DNA from 3 places in the Bacillus sp. AK128 genome. Region 1 is predicted to be linked to each of the others. Evidence: riboswitches for the same ligand, from Rfam matches in the RefSeq annotation. Region 1 holds a riboswitch; each other region holds the start of a gene.

Region 1 (6,028 bases):
ACCCGAACTTTGAAGGGCCTCTACCTGGACCAAACCATAACAACCCTTATCCAGGTTACCCGAACTTTGAAGGGCCTCTACCTGGACCAAACCATAACAACCCTTATCCAGGTTACCCAAACTTTGAAGGGCCACTGCCTGGACCAAACCATAACAACCCTTATCCAGGTTACCCAAACTTTGAAGGGCCACTGCCTGGACCAAACCATAACAACCCTTATCCAGGTTACCCGAACTTTGAAGGGCCACTGCCTGGGCCAAACTCTAACTTTTCTTATCCAGGTTGGTCCCAAAATATTGGTGACTAACACAGCATATATGGGTAGATTCTCAGCCAACAATTTCTGTTGGCTGGAGATCAACCATAATATGTTAAAATTAATGCCCCTAATAACCCCAAAGCAGAAATAAAACCTACCATAGGCCCACCTTCCTCAAATGCTTCAGGGAGCATTGTTGAAGATACCATTGCAAAGATTCCTCCAGCAGCGAAAGCACCAATGGTGGTAATTAGGACCTGAGAGGATACATCGATTAACACATATCCTAAAAAAGAGCTAATTGAGGATAGAGCCATTACAATTAACCACAATAATAATATTCTCCCCTTTGAATACCCATCCTTTTTCATTCCTATACTACTGGAAAGACCCTCAGGGAAATTACTTATGAAAATCGCAATTACAATTAACCAACTGACAGAATGATTTTCAAGAAGACTAACCCCAATTATGACAGACTCAGGGATTGCATCAATGATTGTTCCTATAAAAATAGCTAGTCCAGAGTGACCAACAGGGCTAGTTTTTGATCGTTTCCTTTCATGGCCACCTTTTCTCATAATTAATAGTTCAGCTATAATAAATGCCGAAGCACCTAATAAAAAACCGATGGAAGGATATAGAATTCCGCCATCTCTTACAGCATCGGTTAGTAGCTCAAAGGTAGCTGCCCCAATAAGAACGCCAGTACCAAACGCCATAATAAAGGCAGAAATCTTATCAGGTATATTCTTATAGATACCTAGGACTGCTCCTAGTAATAAAGATGAACCAGCAATGCCACCCCAAAATAACGCTTGTAACATTTAATATAACTCCCGCTTTTTTATGGTTAATATACCCAACTAATATCTTTTAATAAGCCTACATTTCAACCTAACCGGTCTTTCTATGTGAAAATTAATGTAAAAGACCCCTCGACCGCCTTTTCGTTCCTACGAATTTTCTATTGTAATATTATCCAACTTTGATAAAATTTTCTTATATGCATTTCAAGGGGGGACGTCATTGTCAATTATAGCTAAGGATATCATTGTTAATCTGTTCCTTTTTATCAGTCTCCTTTTCATTTATATTATTAAAGTCAATATTACTTCTAGATTTAAAAGTTACTCTAATTACCGTAAGACACTACTGGTAAGCATCTGTATTTTAGGCCTATTTCTTTGCTATTTTTTCCCTATGCAAAAAACAAATGGCATTACAATAAATCTCGGATTAATTCCCATTATGATTGCTGGTCTTTATGGTGGGTGGATTGGTTATATCGCATTGTTAGCATGCACTAGTCTGCTCGTGCTTATCGCTAACCAAACAATTTCCCTTTTCATATTATTTCTTAGTGTTTTACTTATAGTTTTCTTTTATTTTTTCTCACCTATTTACTTAAAAATGAGATTAAGAATTAAGCTTCTCACATCTGTTTGCTTAGGCTCCCTTCTAATGGGAGTATTATTGTGGAATCAGGGGATATTTTCATTCTCTTGGACTACAAGTTTACTATTCTTATTTGCTATTTCTTTTGGGACAGGCCTAATTGTTTATACATTAGAATTCTCCCATAATCATTTTTTAATATTAAATCAATTGCAGCGAGCCGAAAAAATGAATGTAGTAAGTCATTTGGCAGCTTCTATCTCACATGAAATTAGAAATCCCCTCACATCGTCTCGGGGATTCCTACAATTGTTACAGCAAGGCTCCGTGACTGATGAACAAAGAAAATCTTATTCAGAGATCGCGATTAAAGAGCTTGATCAGGCAGAGCGAATTATTAGAGACTACCTAACATTTGCTAAGCCGGCTCCTGAAAAAAGTGAAAAACTTAATGTGCAGGATGAGATTTTAAATGTCGTATCACTAGTGAATCCTCTAGCTAAAAACACGAATGTACAAATTAACGTTAGTATGACACAAGGATGGATTGAGGGTGAAAAGTCTAAGTTTCAACAATGCCTTATTAACTTAGTGAAAAATGGAATTGAATCCATGCCAAAAGGTGGATATTTATTTATTAATGTTAGTAAACAAAAGGATTCAATGATTATCCAAATTGAAGATCAGGGTTACGGAATGAATCCTGCTCAGATAGCCAGGATTGGGGAGCCCTATTTCTCAACAAAGGTTAAAGGCACAGGTCTTGGGATGATGGTAGTTTATCGTATAGTAGAGTCAATGAGAGGAACTATTTCAGTAAAAAGTGAAGTAGGAAAAGGGACACTCTTCAGGTTGTCCTTTCCTTCTATATAAATACTATTCTTGTATGTAAGGGCCAGTTATGGTCCTTTTTTATATTCCATTTAATATGTTCAATCAACGGGAACTAAGAACCTCAGGACGCAATTAAATCCACAAAAGATCCTATGAATACAATTATAATCGTTAAAGTAAAATGGTATTTTTTTACTTCATACTACCTTCCTATCAAAAATAAGATATATTCGCCTAATTTACATGATTTTCATGACATCTATATCTTATTACCCAAGCTTTATAAAAAACATCTCGACATTTAATTTAAAAAACTTACATGATATTACTTCAGTCCATATACCCACATCCTTTAATACCCTACAAAACTACTGTATTCAGGAGTTTATAGGACTTTTTTAACATTTCTACTAACAATCATTCATATTAAATTGAAATATTTGTAAGATTATAGGGTATTTTAATTCGTTTCTCTCGACATCCTTCAACACCTAGTTTTTAAATGTTTTCATATAATTCAGACATAGGACATTCGTAATATATTTTTCTATACATAAAGTTATATACATAGAGTTTTACACATATAAATTTTATCAGAAAAAGGCAAACCTATTGAAAAATAGGGACGCAAAGTCACGGGTCTAAAATTGGATTTTTTTCTAATGATGACGGCTGGTCTGCCTGAAATACGACTAGTATTTTAGGAGGGTATATGATGATTACAGATCTTACAAAAGGGTTAGAAAAGCTTGACCAAGAGTGGGTAGACCTTATTTTAGCCGCGTTGGATATGGGACTTAGTGTGCAGGAAATCCAAGCCTTTTTAAGAGAACCTCTTACTTTTGAAAAATAATTCTGTCTTCAACGTTCTTCAAATGGAACATTTTCTTCGTTATATGTTATAATCATAGCGAAGGAAGGTGACAAAAGTGATTGGGCAACGCATAAAACAATACCGTCTTCGTAAACATCTGTCTTTATCAGAGTTAGCTGAGCGTGCAGGAATTGCGAAATCATATCTAAGTTCGATAGAAAGAAATCTTCAATCTAATCCTTCAATACAATTTTTAGAGAAGATTTCAGTAGTACTAGGTGTCTCCGTTAATACTTTATTGAATGACCAGGAATCCGAATTTTCAACTGATCGATCACTAGATTCAGATTGGGAGAATTTAGTTCGGGATGCTATGAATTCAGGAGTATCCAAGGAGCAGTTTCGAGAGTTTTTAGAATTTAATAAATGGAAGCAACAAAAATAAAAGCGTTTAGATGGCTAAACAGTCATCTTAAACGCTTATTTTCATTTTTTACAAGTCACTGGTACTTCTTATAAATGCGAATTTAAATATAAGTTAAAAACCTTATCTTTCTTTTCTTGAGACCTTCTTTGTTTTCTTGATAAATAGGAATTACCTTCTCTATTTTATGAACTTCAGCCTGTCTGTGTCTTAGATGAGAAATATCTTTATAGCAAGATGGACATATCCACTTACCTGTCTCACTACTACTATAAGAAGGCCTTATACAACGATCACATGTTTTTTTATACATTTTCATATCCTCCAGAAAATTGTTAGTAATCCACAAAACAAATCTAGTTTATTTATATGACTGTGATCTTGCATTTAGAATTTGCTAGACATTAATTCTTTATAAAGAACAACTAGAGAAAGTAGTTCCTAATATATGTAATTTATTTTAGAATCTTGATTAATTGTCGAAGCTTTTCTTTATCAATTTTAGATTGGCTCATCTCTAGTGCTAAATCTATGATTTCTTTATCTATTAATGTTACATCTCGATCATCATCATTTTTCCCAGATATTAAAAAGTGCACCTCGATTTTTAGTGCATGGGCTAGCTTTTCCATTACTTCAATACTTGGATTATTTTGTTTTCCTCTTTCTATGAAGCTTAAATATGATTTTGAAACTCCTGATACATTTGATAGTTCTGTTAATGACATTCCCCTTTTTAAACGAAGTTCCTTAATTCTTTTACCATCCATAGTATGATCTCCTTTTCCGCTTAGATAAATCCCCCTTACTTATGTAAAGAATAAATGTTTTCAAATGATCCATTGGTTCTTTATTGAGAACGTGTATTTATAGTATACTAAGCTTATTCTAAAAAGTAAAGCAAGCGCAACTGTAAGGGAAGACAATCTCAATTAGTTGAAAATAATAGACCTATACAATTAGGAAAATAAATTAACCTTATCGACATTATTTAACACATTTTTCCAAATAAGTTCCATATAATATGAATATTGAAATGACAAATGGCTCACCAATTATTATTAATGCCGAAATAAAATTAGGCATATGGACTTATTTTAACTAATTGATTGAGCAATTGAATCGGAGGGTCAATATGAATAAAATCGAGAAGCTGCAAACCAAGAATTCTTTAGAGGATGAGTTAGATTTAGAATGGGTTGAACTTATTTTAGAAGCAATACAGCTAGGGTTAACTCAGCAGGAGATTCGTGAATATTTATTAGCTAATGGCCCCTTCTTTCAAGCATTGTAAATTTTCTTTTATAATTCTTACTAGTTGTAGCTACTACATAAATAACATGACTTAAGGACCTATTCGTATTCACGACAGGTCCTTAAGTCAATACTCCGTATTCTTTATAAACAACTATTTAAGCCTTCCCCTTGCATCTACCCTCCAAGAGTCAATCACAATCCCATCTTTATGAACCACATATTCCTCGAACATATTTGCTACTGTACATGCATGGTTCGGTATGATTTGAACCTGATCATTCACTTTTAAAATGGGTACTTCTTCAAATACTCCTACTCCATGCTCTTCAGATAAACGTTCAATTGTTAACTCTTGATGGTTCTTTACAATTCCAAAGCCTTTAACGGTTTCATTCCCATGAGCACCTTTATCTAGGCAAAGTGATTTACTGCCAGTATCAAAAACGATCCGATTCGTATAAACACCTACTACTGAAGCTAAAACAGTTAGAGCACACTGCTCAATAGTTGTTACACCTAATCCTACTTGGATGGCATCATAAAAGACCGCATTTCCCGATCTAACCTCAGTTATACCTTTTATACTGCCAGCTTTTTTATAGGTAGGTGTTGAACCAACACTTCTTACTACTATCGGTATACCCGCTTTTTCACAAGCATTTGCACTTTCCAAAACTGCGTTAGCCTCTTCAACAGCTATTGTTTCAATTTCATCCAATGATTCGGCTGCATAGGAATGACCAGCATGGGTGAAGATGCCTCCGAGCTTTAATTTCGGCCGGTTAAGGATTGCTTTCGCTAAGGTTAACGCAGCTTCACCAGGTTCTACTCCACAACGATTTAAACCTGAGTTCACCTTAATCCACACCTCGAGCTGAAAAGGGGTGTTCATCAGTTCTTTAGTTAAACAATCAAGCTGAATTTCTTGGTCAACCGCAATCTTTAAGTGAATTCCTTGTTCAAGCAAATGTATCAGTCGTTTAATTTTCAACTTACTAGAAATCGGATAAGCAATTAAAATATCTTTTATTCCGCCTTCGG
Region 2 (6,028 bases), 880 kb from region 1:
GAAACATCCCATTTCTTTACAAGCTTATCTATGACTATAGAAAACCAGAGGACAAAAATAATATGTATTACTTCTGAGTTAGCACATGATAGAACTCCAAGCAAAATAAAAAGCTTGTAAAGATTAATTATCTCTACAAGCTGGGAGGATTAAGATAGGTTGATATTTTACAAGAAACATGGCTTACAAGACATACATCTTATATTAGTAATATATCATATTTTGTCGAATCGTGTCGATTTTAAATTAATGGAATTTTTTCCAGTTTTAGGTGGTACGAAGGGACAGGGACCTCGTACCAGCTATTCTACTTAACTCGACTAATCACACTCTTAGAAATTCCAGTAACTCTCGAAATTTGGCCTAAGGAAACTCCATTAAGAAGCCTTACCTGGGCCAAAATACCAACTCTTTGTTCTCGCTCCATCTGTTGAAGCTTGCTACTACTCTCTATACCTAAAGATAACAGATAATCCCTTACCTCCGAATCAGAAAGTTTCACTTCATATTCAAGACACTTGTCGGTATTACTTTCTTCCATGTATTCCCTAAACCATTGGATAGCTACCTTTCGTTCTCCTGAAAGCAAATTAAGTACCCAATCAATATCTACTATCCTGACATGTTCTACATAGTCATGAATACTTGTCCATCTACTATCCCAAACGGTTTGAACAATTTCTGCCTTTAAAGGGTTTTGGTGAATATAACGAAGAACCGTCCAAAAGTACCTCTTATCTTCTACATTCTCACTCTTATAACGTTCCTGAAACAAATGCCCACACCGCTCATACTTCCAGTTGTACCAAAGGACATAGCTTGAGCAAATTCTCATCATCACTTTTGATATCGATTCTTCACCCTCTTTTAATAAAAGATGAACATGATTATCCATCAAACAATAACCATATAGTTCAAATCCACAAATTCTCTTATACTTTGCAAGAATCTCTAAGAACTTCTTTTTATCTTCCTCATTCTCAAAAATCACTTGTCTATTAATACCTCTCATAATAATGTGGTAAATCCCCGTCCTGCTAATTCTCCTTGCTTTTCTAGGCAAACATAAATCACCTCCAACTGGTTAACGAAAAAATGCTCTTAATGAGGAATCATATAAAATATTTTCTTGGGATCTTGATTTGAAGCTGGGGAAAACTAAATACGAAGTAATAATAGAAGAGTAAAAGAGTTGAAATTTCGAGGTTGGAATTTATATTCTACACTTGTCGGGAATATCCCTTCTTACATTAACAAAAGTTTTTCGCATCTTTACTAATGGAACGAGGTCCCTGTCCCCTCGTACCTCATCGCTTTGCTCTCGCAGTAATCGAGTATCTTCAGTTACTTATACAAAATTAGTTCAAAACAGGCTTATTACAATCATCAATTGTGTAAGCCTGTTTTGGATTAGCTCTTCTTATTCCAGCCTAATTCTATAAAAAAGACTGTTTATCCTAATCTTTCATTATTTTGAAGAAAATAAGTTGTTAATACTTAACTTAACTAAACTATCATTTTTACTGTTCATAGCTAAATCCATAGGTCTCTCTAAGCCCCACTCGATTGTTCAGGAATGATTCATAAATATCTCTTTTTTGTGAAGAATACATTCCATATCTCTCGTTAAAATCAAGAGGTTCTCCTTGATAAAATGCATCAATTTCAGCCAGTTGCAAATAATCGTACACAACAATCCCTATATCAGTAAACATTTCACCTTCAGCTGGATTAAGGTTAGTATTGCTATATTTATATCCATAGCTGTCAATCATATCTAACAGTTCATCTACTTGTTGCTCGTCTACTTGAGCATCTAAATCAACAGTTAAAAATTGAGTATTTATCATCGTTAAAAGTGTTTGAGAATCCTGGAACATCTCTTCTGAAACACCCGTTTGGTTTTCCCCTGGAGTTAGGACATAATTAAATAAAATATAAGTTAATAAACAAAAAATTAAAAATGCCAACAAAGAAATGGTAACAATTTGGAATCCCCATTTAATAACTTTCATTATTGCTCCACCAGAACCTTAGATAGCCGCTTTTTCTTTTTACTACGAATGGATAAAATTCCTGAAAATAAAAGTGGCAGCCCTACTCCTAAAAAACCTAATGTTTCATATTGGCCTGAGAACACGAGCCCTCCTATAATCATGAACCATCCACCTAATCTTGGCATGATACCACTAATCATATAGCCTACTAGTGCCAGTCCACTATAAATGGAGGAAGTAATCAGTAATTCTTCCATAGCTTGTGAACCCATACTAATGGCTGTTGCAAATAACATTAGCGCAATTGCAAATGCGATCCCTAAAATGGCAAAAATATGTTTAAATACTGTTTTCAATTGACTCTCTCCCCTTTTGATATTCATGTTGTGTTTTGCTTTTTAAATCAACCGTATTAGAAATAAATAAGTATTTCTAGCGGTATTCACTTCTTCCACCGATGGTCCCAATCCCTTTATCAATAGGACGAAATACACTCACTCATTTCTTTCCTTCCAAACAAAATAAAAAGCCCCTAAACAAATAGGGGCTGTAGTGATCTAAACGTTAATAGATGCAACTGGCTGGCATATCGAATGATTTAGCCCCTTTAGTTTTGCGTCCTACTTTTTCAAGTAGTTTGCCGAATATTCAATTAGCTATTTTTACCTATGATTATTATACTATCACTTTGCTTAAAATGATAGATAATAATGTTTAAAAATCCTATCATCACTTTGGATTACAAGATTCTTTCACATAGTTATTTAGTAGGAGCATATCTAAATCATAGAAAGAACAAAAAAACTCTGTTACTTTTCTACTAATCGTTAATTTAGCATGATATGAACATTCTTTCTTCGGACTCTTTCTTTAATGTTTATGGCAAAAAAGAACAGCCTATTGAGTGACTGTTCTTTAAATGATTAGTTTAGAATTACGAAAAGAGATAATACTTTTGCGCCTGTGCAAGCCCATTAAACCTTATCCTTATAGGCAGAATGATTCCAAGGCACAAAGTCCCTGTCCCCTCGTACCGTTTATTCTCTACTATATTCATTATATAGAATTTGCCATTTTTTCAATATCAGATTGTAGCGAGCTTGGGAACGAAGTCCCTGTCCCCTCGTACCTGGAACGAGGTCCCTGTCCCCCCGTACCTACCCCACCTTCGGAAATTGGCGCATGTGGTAGGCAATTCTTTCGATTTGGCCTTCAGGGTTACGGACGAAGCGGATGAGTTCGGTTTGGTCTTTGACTACAGCCAGGAATAAGTCCTCACCAACACATGTGATTGGGAATGAAATGCCTTGGACATTTAGGTCCAGTTCACCTTCTTGGACAGTTATGGATAAGCCCATTCCTTCGTTTGAGGTGTATGTGCCTACGTAGTCGCTTAACTGTTCCTGTGAAAGTTCATGCTTTTCTGTAGGGAATGGTAATGCATCGACAGGGCGTTCTTCTAGGTCATTAAGTGCTCCACTCATGATGGTTGTGGCTGGAACGCCGGCAAGATTGGTTAAGATCATCCCTGTAATTCCTCTTTCTGGAATGATGCATAGCTGGGAGGCTATGGCTTTTAAGTTTCCGCCATGATCGACTAGAGTCGCACCGTGATAATTAGGAGTAATCATAAACCCATATCCATAATAGCGCCCTGGAGAGCATTCAATATATGGTGTAGTCATCTGTTTTACGGTTTCTGCCGATATAATCTGTTTATCTCCAACTCTACCATTGTTTCGGATAATTTCAGCGTACTTCAGCATGTCATTCACCGTGGATTTAAGGGCTCCCGCTCCTCTCATAGACGGAGACTCCCACCATACTGGTGCTTCATATACTTCCATTCCACCTTCTATCTTTCTAGCAGCATATAAGGAGGTGATATTTTCATAGTCTTGTAATTCTTCAATTTCAAAACAAGTTTGCTCCATTCCACACGGATCCAAGATATACTCTTTTACAAACTGTTCAAACGAAATGCCGCTGACACGCTGAACGATTGTACCTAATAAGGCATAGCAATCGTTAGAGTAGCTGAATTCAGTTCCCGGTTCACCCAGAAGGTCGAATTCCAATCCGGCGATAAACTCCATTAGCTGTTCATATGTATCAATTGGAGGCTGGGTATCATCTTTGTTGATATTTAGTCCTGGGTAATCGTTTGCTGAAGGGTCTTGATCTAGGCTTCTTTTCTTTGCATAGATTAACGAAGGAAGTGGTGGTAGTCCTGCTGAATGGGTCATGAAGTGATGAATCGTCATCTTATTTGTTGAATGTGTAGGTGTGGAGAATTCCGGTAAGTATTTCACAACCGGGTCATGAACAGATAGCTTGCCTTGTTCCTGCAGCTGCATGATGGCCATACAAGTAAATGATTTCGTAACGGAGGCAATTCCGAATACCGTATCCATTGTGACAGGAAGCTGCTGATTTACATTTCGGTATCCAAAGCCTTTTTCATAAATCTTCTCCCCGTTATGGGCAAAACCGATGGCTGTGCCGGGAATTTGATACTTTTCAATCAAAGCCTTTGCATGTACTTCAAATGCATTCATCGTAACCTGACTTTTCATTTGAACTCCTCCTTAAATTGTAATCATGAGAGCCAATTGTCAAAGTTGGCCCCCCTATTCTTCTTGACGATAAAAGGAATAATAATGCTTGCTTGTTTGATTGTAGGTGTCGACCCTTGCTTCGACGTTTACTTGATCAGTGACCATGACACCGGAAATCAAGGCATTTAAAATCGAAAATAGTGGCGGCATACCTTTCAGGCTGGTTGGAACTGGAGTAATGGCTCTAATCGTTATATCTGCCATGACGCCTACCGGAGACAGCTCGTTATCGGTAATCGTCAGCACTTGCGCCCCCTTTGCTTTTGCAGCTTTTACGAAGGAAATGGTCTGCTTCACATACCGTTGAAACGATAAGGCGACAATTAGCCAGTCTTCATCCACTTCCGTTAATAAGTAATTGGCGTCATCAATATCGCCTTTGAATAAAACTGTTTCACCTTTTACAATGTTTAAACTGTAGGCAAGCCAGTTAGCAGGTGCGTAGGATGTTCTTAGTCCTATCACAATAATCTTTTTCGCCTTCACAATGCTGTTTACTGCCTCCATAAACAGTGTTTCATCAAGCGCACCAAAGGTTTGCCTGATATATTCAATGTCCTGCTCCATGACATCATGGATAATATTATTCTGAGTCTTGATTCCTTTTTTCAGTGCCTGAATCGGATCGTCATCCTCTGGTAAAAGCAGAGCCTTCCGGATATCCTCCTGAAGGTTTGCATACCCTGAGTACCCTAAAGCAATGCTGCATCTGATAACAGTTGTTTCACTTGTCTCCGTTAATTTTCCAATTTCCTTAGCCGGATAAAGGGCAATCAGTTTTGGATTTTCAATAATGAAATTGGCAACAAGCTTAAGCCCTTGCGAAAGGTCATTATAATGTTGCTTAATTTGCTGTATGATTTTTTTCAATGAATTCTCTCCTATGACGTAAAATCCTATTTCGCTTAATCGTATTCAGGATCATATAGATGGCAGGCTACCACATGTCCTGGGCTTAATTCTATCGGTTTTGGTGCGACCTTTGTACAGATCTCCATACATGAACGACACCGGGGGTTAAACGTGCATCCACTCGGAGGATTCGATGGGTTTGGTACGTCTCCAGTTAGAATAATCCGTTCCTTTTTAACTGTTGGATCTGGTATTGGAACTGCCGACATCAACGCCTGGGTATATGGGTGTGATGGATTTGAAAACAAATCTTCCTTTGAGGCAAACTCTACCAACCTGCCTAAATACATCACTCCTATTTTATCACTAATATGCTTGACGACGCTCAAATCATGGGCAATAAATATATAGGTTAGCCCTAACTGATCCTGTAAATCCTGAAATAGATTCAAAATTTGCGCCTGAATCGAAACATCAAGCGCTGATACCGGTTCGTCCGCGATAATTAAGGACGGATTCACGGCAATAGCACGTGCAATTCCGATGCGCTGTCTTTGACCA
Region 3 (6,028 bases), 650 kb from region 1:
CCAAGTTTATTAGCGGTAGGACACGGGAAAATGATAAAGGATCCAGTACAATCTATAGATCTAGCAATTGAAGCTGCATTTCGAGCAGTAAATAAGGAGAGATAAGCATGTCACCAAGAATGGGATTAGATAAAGGAACGATTATAGAAGTTGCAGTTGAGCTAGCCAATCATGAAGGAATGGAAGGCGTTACTCTTGCAACGCTCGCCAAAAGATTAAATATAAGAACCCCATCTTTGTATAACCACATTGAAGGATTGGATGATTTAAGAAGTGAATTAGCATTGACTGGTATGAACCGGTTATTACATGTTTTAAAGATAGCTGTCATGAATAAAACGGGTGACGAGGCCGTTCATGCAATGTCGATTGCCTATATACAATTCTCACGACAAAACCCAGGCCTATATGAACTAACCTTAGCTGCCCCCAACCCAGAGGACACCGAAATCCAACAAGCAGGAAACAGTATTGTCGAGCTGATTATACAAGTCCTAAAAGATTACAAGCTAGATGAGGAAGCCGCCATCCATGCCGTACGAGGCTTACGAAGCCTACTCCACGGATTTGCCTCCCTCGAACAAAAACAAGCATTCGGCCTACCCGTAGACCTAGACAAAAGCCTACATCTCCTAATCAAAACCTTTCTTGCAGGATTATATTCAATGAAAATATAGAGAGTGTTTAGTACTTTAAAGCGGTGGGGGCCTGGCCCCCACTGCTTTAAAGGGTTAAAATGTGTGGAATTTAATGTATTTGAGCAATATCCCTTGAGATTTCATGTGAAATGTTTATAATCAAATTAAATTGTTTTTGAGAGGGGTAGATAGATGAAATATCGTGTTTCTGCAGTTCAGTATCACTTGCATACCATTCAGTCTTTTGAGGAATTTGCTGCACAATGTGAACATTACGTAAAAACAGCAGCTGAATATGGTTCAGAGTTTGTATTGTTCCCTGAGTTTTTAACGACACAGCTTTTATCAATTGGCAGTAATCATGGAACAGGCTTAACCATTAATGAGCTTCCTGGTTTTACTGAACAATATATTACGTTATTTACTAGATTAGCTTTAATTCACAAGATGCATATTATTGGTGGTACTCATGTGATCAACAGAGATGATAAGTTATACAATGTTGCACATTTATTTTACCCAGATGGTCGTGTGGAGGAGCAAGCAAAGCTTCATATTACACCAACTGAGGTACACGAATGGAATATGGCTGCGGGTAATGATTTTAGAGTGTTTGACACTGAAAAAGGAAGAATCGCAGTTTTAACCTGCTATGATATAGAGTTTCCTGAAATTGTTCGAATTGCTAAAGCAAAAGGAGCAGATGTAATCTTCGTTCCTTCTTGTACAGATGACCGTCACGGCTTCCACCGTGTTCGTTACACAAGTCATGCACGTGCCATTGAAAACCAAGTGTATGTGGTATTAACGGGAACAGTCGGTTCCCTACCAACTGTTGATTTTATGAGAGCGAATTTTGGTCAGGCGGCAATCATTACGCCAAACGATATTCCATTCCCACCGCAAGGTTTGTTAGCTGAAGGTGAGTTGAATAATGACATGCTTGTAACGGCAGATTTAGATTTAAGCCTTTTATATGAAGTTCGTGAAAAAGGATCGGTTACAACGTGGAGAGATCGCAGAACAGACCTTTATACAGATTGGCACGATATTAAAATTAACGGATAATCTACCAGAGAAGGAGATTTAAACAATGGAATATGTAAGAGTTCAAAGTATAGACGATCCATTATTTAAGCAATTACACGATCTAATGAAAGAAGTATTTCCTCCAGAAGAGGTACTAGAATTCTCCCTTTGGAAAGAGCCGTTAGAGGATCCAGCTATTTTTGTATATGTGGCTGTTCATGAAGGTAAGGTGGTTGGAATCACGGAGTACCGCTACTATCCACAGTGGAATGTAGCAATGACTGATTTCACGATCGTAAGTCAAGCGGGGCTAAGCCTAGGACGCTTCTTGGCTAATAATCGTTTATCTCACCTTCAGAAGCTTGCTGCCGAAAATGGTGGCCAGCAGCTTAAAGGTATGTTTGCTGAAATCTATGATCCTTATCAAAAAGAGGACTTTGATTTCGGTGGGGTTCCCATGATGAATCCATTCGTTCGTCGTGAAGTATTATCACACCTAGGCTACCAACGTCTAGATTTTAAATATGTCCACCCTTCATGGGAAAACAATGGAGCAGCCGTATCTGGTTTAGACCTTTGCTTCATGCCAATGAGTGAAGAGCTAACTGAACTACCAGCATCTCTAGTAGTTGATTTCCTTTCTACTTATTACTCAGTACTACCAGATAAGCCAGCAGAATGGCTAAGCATGGTAGAAGAGCTAAGGAAGAAAGATACAGTAGCTTTACAACCATTATAAAAAATCAGAACCCCTTATTAGCATATAAAGCAAATAAGGGGTTTTTTAGTGGTTTTTGGAAAATGATAGATGTGGGTATTTATTCCTTGAAAATTTTTAAAACGGACATAAAAATGTAGGTACTTTTAACTAATATATGATATAGTGATATAGTGAAATTTAGCACTACATTAAAAATATTGAAAAAGGCAAACTTATTGAAAAATAAGGACGCAAAGCGAAGGACCTAAGGTAGATGCTATGGTAGCCTAGCCGCCAAGAATAATTTTCTGATCCATAATGGTGAACAGAGATAATTCTGTTTGCCTTTTTTTATGCTGAAATGGCAGAGCAGCAAAGAAATTAATTTAGAATACTAAATCGCAAAGGGAGAACTCATCATGAACCGAAAGATGCAGCAAAGATTTAGCAAGAAAATAAGCATTAAACAAAAACTTATTGGTAGTTTTATATTGGTTACTTTGATTTTTGGTTTAGCCTCTTTTTCCTCATTCCAAAATATGAAAGAAACGAATGAAGCATATGATTATTTGATAGACAGGGTATCTGAAATTAGGTCTATTTCTCAAGAAATTCAGTATCATACGGAAGTTCAGTTGAGTTCATATACAGCATACTTACTGTACGTAGATTCTGATTATATCGAAGTGATGAATCAAGCCAATGCTTCGATTGATGAATTAATAGTAAGAGCAAGAGAGTTAGGTACTTTACAGGAAACACAGGATCGTTTAGATGAAATCGAAAACTCTAATCAAGAGTTTAGTATAAATGCCAATCGAATCTTATCTTCCATCTACACAAACAGAAACCAAGCTATTAAGGATGGAAAAGAACAACTTTTACCTACTAGTGATAAATTAATCGAACAGACAAAGTCCTTTCAAAAGTGGTTGACGGACGATATCTTAGTAAATAAAGTAGCTGAAACAAAAGAAAAGTCTCAAGCAGCTGTGACACAAGTGTTAATTCTTAGCTCTATTGCGGCATTATTAGCAATTAGTGCCGGAATTATCATCTCTAGATTCATAGCAAACCCAATTGTCCAACTTGGTAAAGTAGTAGGATTGGTAGCTTCAGGGGACTTAAATGTAGAAAAAATAAACATAAAAAGTAAAGATGAAATCTATGAATTAAATCAATCCTTTGAGCGAATGACTAACAATCTAAGTGAAATGATTGGTAGTATTGCGAATAATGCCGACCAGGTGGCAGCTTCGGCCGAACAGCTTAATGCAAGTGCCGAGCAATCTAGTCGAGCAACTGAAACCATTTCTGCTTCAATCCAAGAGATTGCTAGTGGAGCAGATGTAACAACTAGGAAGATGGACAAAAACTCCACTGCTTTACAAGAAGTGTTAGAAGGAGTAGTAAGAATCTCTGAAAGTGCTTCGGTTGTGTCTGAGCTATCTAGACAAACGAATGCAGAAGCAGAGGATGGTGGGAAAATTGTTAGTGAAAACCTGAAGCAAATGAAGTTTATTCATGAATCCGTTAATCGTTCTAATCAGGTGATCGGCACATTATCAGAGCGCTCTAAAGAGATTGGTGAAATCTTAAACGTCATTACGGCTATTGCTGAACAGACGAACCTTTTAGCCTTAAATGCTGCGATTGAAGCAGCTCGAGCTGGTGAGCATGGTAAAGGATTTGCGGTAGTAGCTGATGAAGTCAGAAAGCTTGCCGAACAATCAAAACAATCCACACAAAATATCGGAAACCTTGTCACACTGATCCAAAAGGATACTTCCGAATCGGTAAAAATCATGAGTGAAGTGATGAATAACGCAGAAAATGGTGTGAAGGTTTCTGAGCAAACATCTGCCAAATTTAACGTTATATTAGAAAGTACAAGAAATATTACACCTCAGGTTGAAGAAGTAACAGCAACCGTTGAAGAAATTTCTGCTAGCATCCAAGAGGTTTCTGCTTCTGCAAATGAGATTGCTAGCCTATCACAATCTAACACAACAAGTTCAGAAGAAGTGGCAGCATCTGCTGAAGAACAGCTAGCCTCTATGGAAGAAATCACTGCTTCCGCACAGGCACTAGCATCCATGTCAGAAGAGTTACAGGTGCTCGTAAGTCGATTTAAGCTTTAATTTGGAAGTTAGTAGATAACACCAACCCCCTTATCAGGAATACTGGTAAGGGTTTTTTTGTTGTAAATTTTTACAAACTAATAAACTTTCGATGGTTCTTGTTTACCTAATCATATTGTGAATCCTAATTGCTGATCGCATTTTCTAGCTTGGTTCTCGTAACTAACCTGTGAGTCAGCAATTACCTATTTGGAGTTGATTGTCTAAAGTGTAAATGAATTGTAAAAAAGGGGATGAAATGTTTTCCATATATGTACAAATCCCATTTAACTTTATGAGTTTTTAACAACAGCTTAACCATACTAACTTGTTAACAAGTTAGTATAAGTTTTGTAAGCAGATGAAAGGGGAGAGAGAATGACGAAAATTCGGGAGGAGCCTCTTCAGCATTTAGAAATTGCTGAGTTCTTAATTCATAATATTCGTTCAAGTGTTTATGAAGTGGATCAAAAGATCCCATCCGAAAATGAGCTTTGCCGTCAGTTCAATGTGAATAGGCATGTAGTGAGACAGGCAATTGCTAGAATTACTAACCTAGGATGGGTGACTCCTTTACAAGGTAAGGGCTGCTATGTCAACCAGATACCTAAACCTATATTGTATGTATTGTCGTCTCAAACTCGTTTCTCTGAAAATATGGAAAGTCAAGGAATTCAGCATAAAAGCAAACTGCTAGATTGGAAAAAAGGTGAACCGACTCCAAATGAGAAAGAGCAGCTAGCTTTACAAGGTAATGAGTTTGTATATCGTCTTGAAATTCTAAGGTATATCGATGGAAAACCAATTTCGATTACCACAACGGTTTTTCCAGAATCAGAGGTTCCGAATTTAGAAGAACATTTCTATAAGTTCCATTCCTTATATGGAATCTTACTAGAACACTATCAATTACGACCTATCCGCTCAAGCTCTACTTTCCAAGCGAGCCTTCCGATGATGAAGGATGCAGATTTTCTTGAGATACCGGAAAGCATTCCGATTGTACAAATTGAAAGCATCATGAATCATCCAAGTGGGCATCCGATTGAGTATAGTGTCGCGCGAGTTAGAGGGGATATGCACAAGTGTTTAGTAGAGTTTTAGAATGTTAGTCATTCTACATATAGGCTGTCATCAACATTGGTTCTGCCAATGATGATTATAAACATTTTTTGAAAAACGAGAGGAGAAACACCACTAATGAAAAAAGCACTTTTATCATTGTTAGCTTTATCGTTCGCTTTAATTTTTGCAGCATGTTCATCATCAACTGGTTCAACAAGTACGGATACAGAAACTGGAAGTGAGTCTAGTGAAAAGGATACGATTACGATTGCTTGGTATCCAAACGAATCAGGTGCGGATTTAAAGGATTCTCGTGATGCACTAGGTAAAGTCATTGAAGAAGCTACTGGTAAAAAGGTTGAACATAAAACAACAACTGACTATATTATTGCAATCGAGTCAATTGCAAATGGCAATGCTGACGTAGCATTCATGGGAGCTCAAGGTTATGTTGAAGCTCATAATAAAAATGACAA

Evidence for each region. A riboswitch is a leader RNA that binds a small molecule or an ion and turns the genes downstream of it on or off. The one in region 1 is predicted to bind cyclic di-GMP.
Region 2: it holds a riboswitch for cyclic di-GMP, as region 1 does, so the genes downstream of both, M1D60_RS01960 (hypothetical protein) here and M1D60_RS21300 (anti-repressor SinI family protein) in region 1, are expected to answer to the same signal.
Region 3: it holds a riboswitch for cyclic di-GMP, as region 1 does, so the genes downstream of both, M1D60_RS00840 (methyl-accepting chemotaxis protein) here and M1D60_RS21300 (anti-repressor SinI family protein) in region 1, are expected to answer to the same signal.

What each region holds. Positions count from the first base shown of each region.
Region 1 covers NZ_CP096379.1:4,237,307-4,243,334, forward strand. The annotation lists gene M1D60_RS21285 (hypothetical protein) at 1-308, shown strand, start outside; gene M1D60_RS21290 (ZIP family metal transporter) at 359-1,087, opposite strand; gene M1D60_RS21295 (ATP-binding protein) at 1,290-2,531, shown strand; cyclic di-GMP riboswitch class I at 3,085-3,177, shown strand; gene M1D60_RS21300 (anti-repressor SinI family protein) at 3,208-3,345, shown strand; gene M1D60_RS21305 (helix-turn-helix domain-containing protein) at 3,422-3,751, shown strand; gene M1D60_RS21310 (helix-turn-helix domain-containing protein) at 4,186-4,500, opposite strand; gene M1D60_RS21315 (anti-repressor SinI family protein) at 4,866-5,024, shown strand; gene M1D60_RS21320 (alanine racemase) at 5,139-6,028, opposite strand, start outside.
Region 2 covers NZ_CP096379.1:407,600-413,627, reverse strand. The annotation lists gene M1D60_RS01970 (transposase) at 308-1,063, opposite strand; gene M1D60_RS01965 (hypothetical protein) at 1,521-2,015, opposite strand; gene M1D60_RS01960 (hypothetical protein) at 2,015-2,353, opposite strand; cyclic di-GMP riboswitch class I at 2,567-2,649, opposite strand; gene M1D60_RS01955 (serine hydrolase) at 3,155-4,573, opposite strand; gene M1D60_RS01950 (MurR/RpiR family transcriptional regulator) at 4,628-5,485, opposite strand; gene M1D60_RS01945 (ABC transporter ATP-binding protein) at 5,521-6,028, opposite strand, start outside.
Region 3 covers NZ_CP096379.1:171,507-177,534, forward strand. The annotation lists gene M1D60_RS00820 (MBL fold metallo-hydrolase) at 1-105, shown strand, start outside; gene M1D60_RS00825 (WHG domain-containing protein) at 108-677, shown strand; gene M1D60_RS00830 (carbon-nitrogen hydrolase family protein) at 831-1,706, shown strand; gene M1D60_RS00835 (GNAT family N-acetyltransferase) at 1,732-2,406, shown strand; cyclic di-GMP riboswitch class I at 2,584-2,666, shown strand; gene M1D60_RS00840 (methyl-accepting chemotaxis protein) at 2,787-4,508, shown strand; gene M1D60_RS00845 (GntR family transcriptional regulator) at 4,866-5,591, shown strand; gene M1D60_RS00850 (PhnD/SsuA/transferrin family substrate-binding protein) at 5,688-6,028, shown strand, end outside.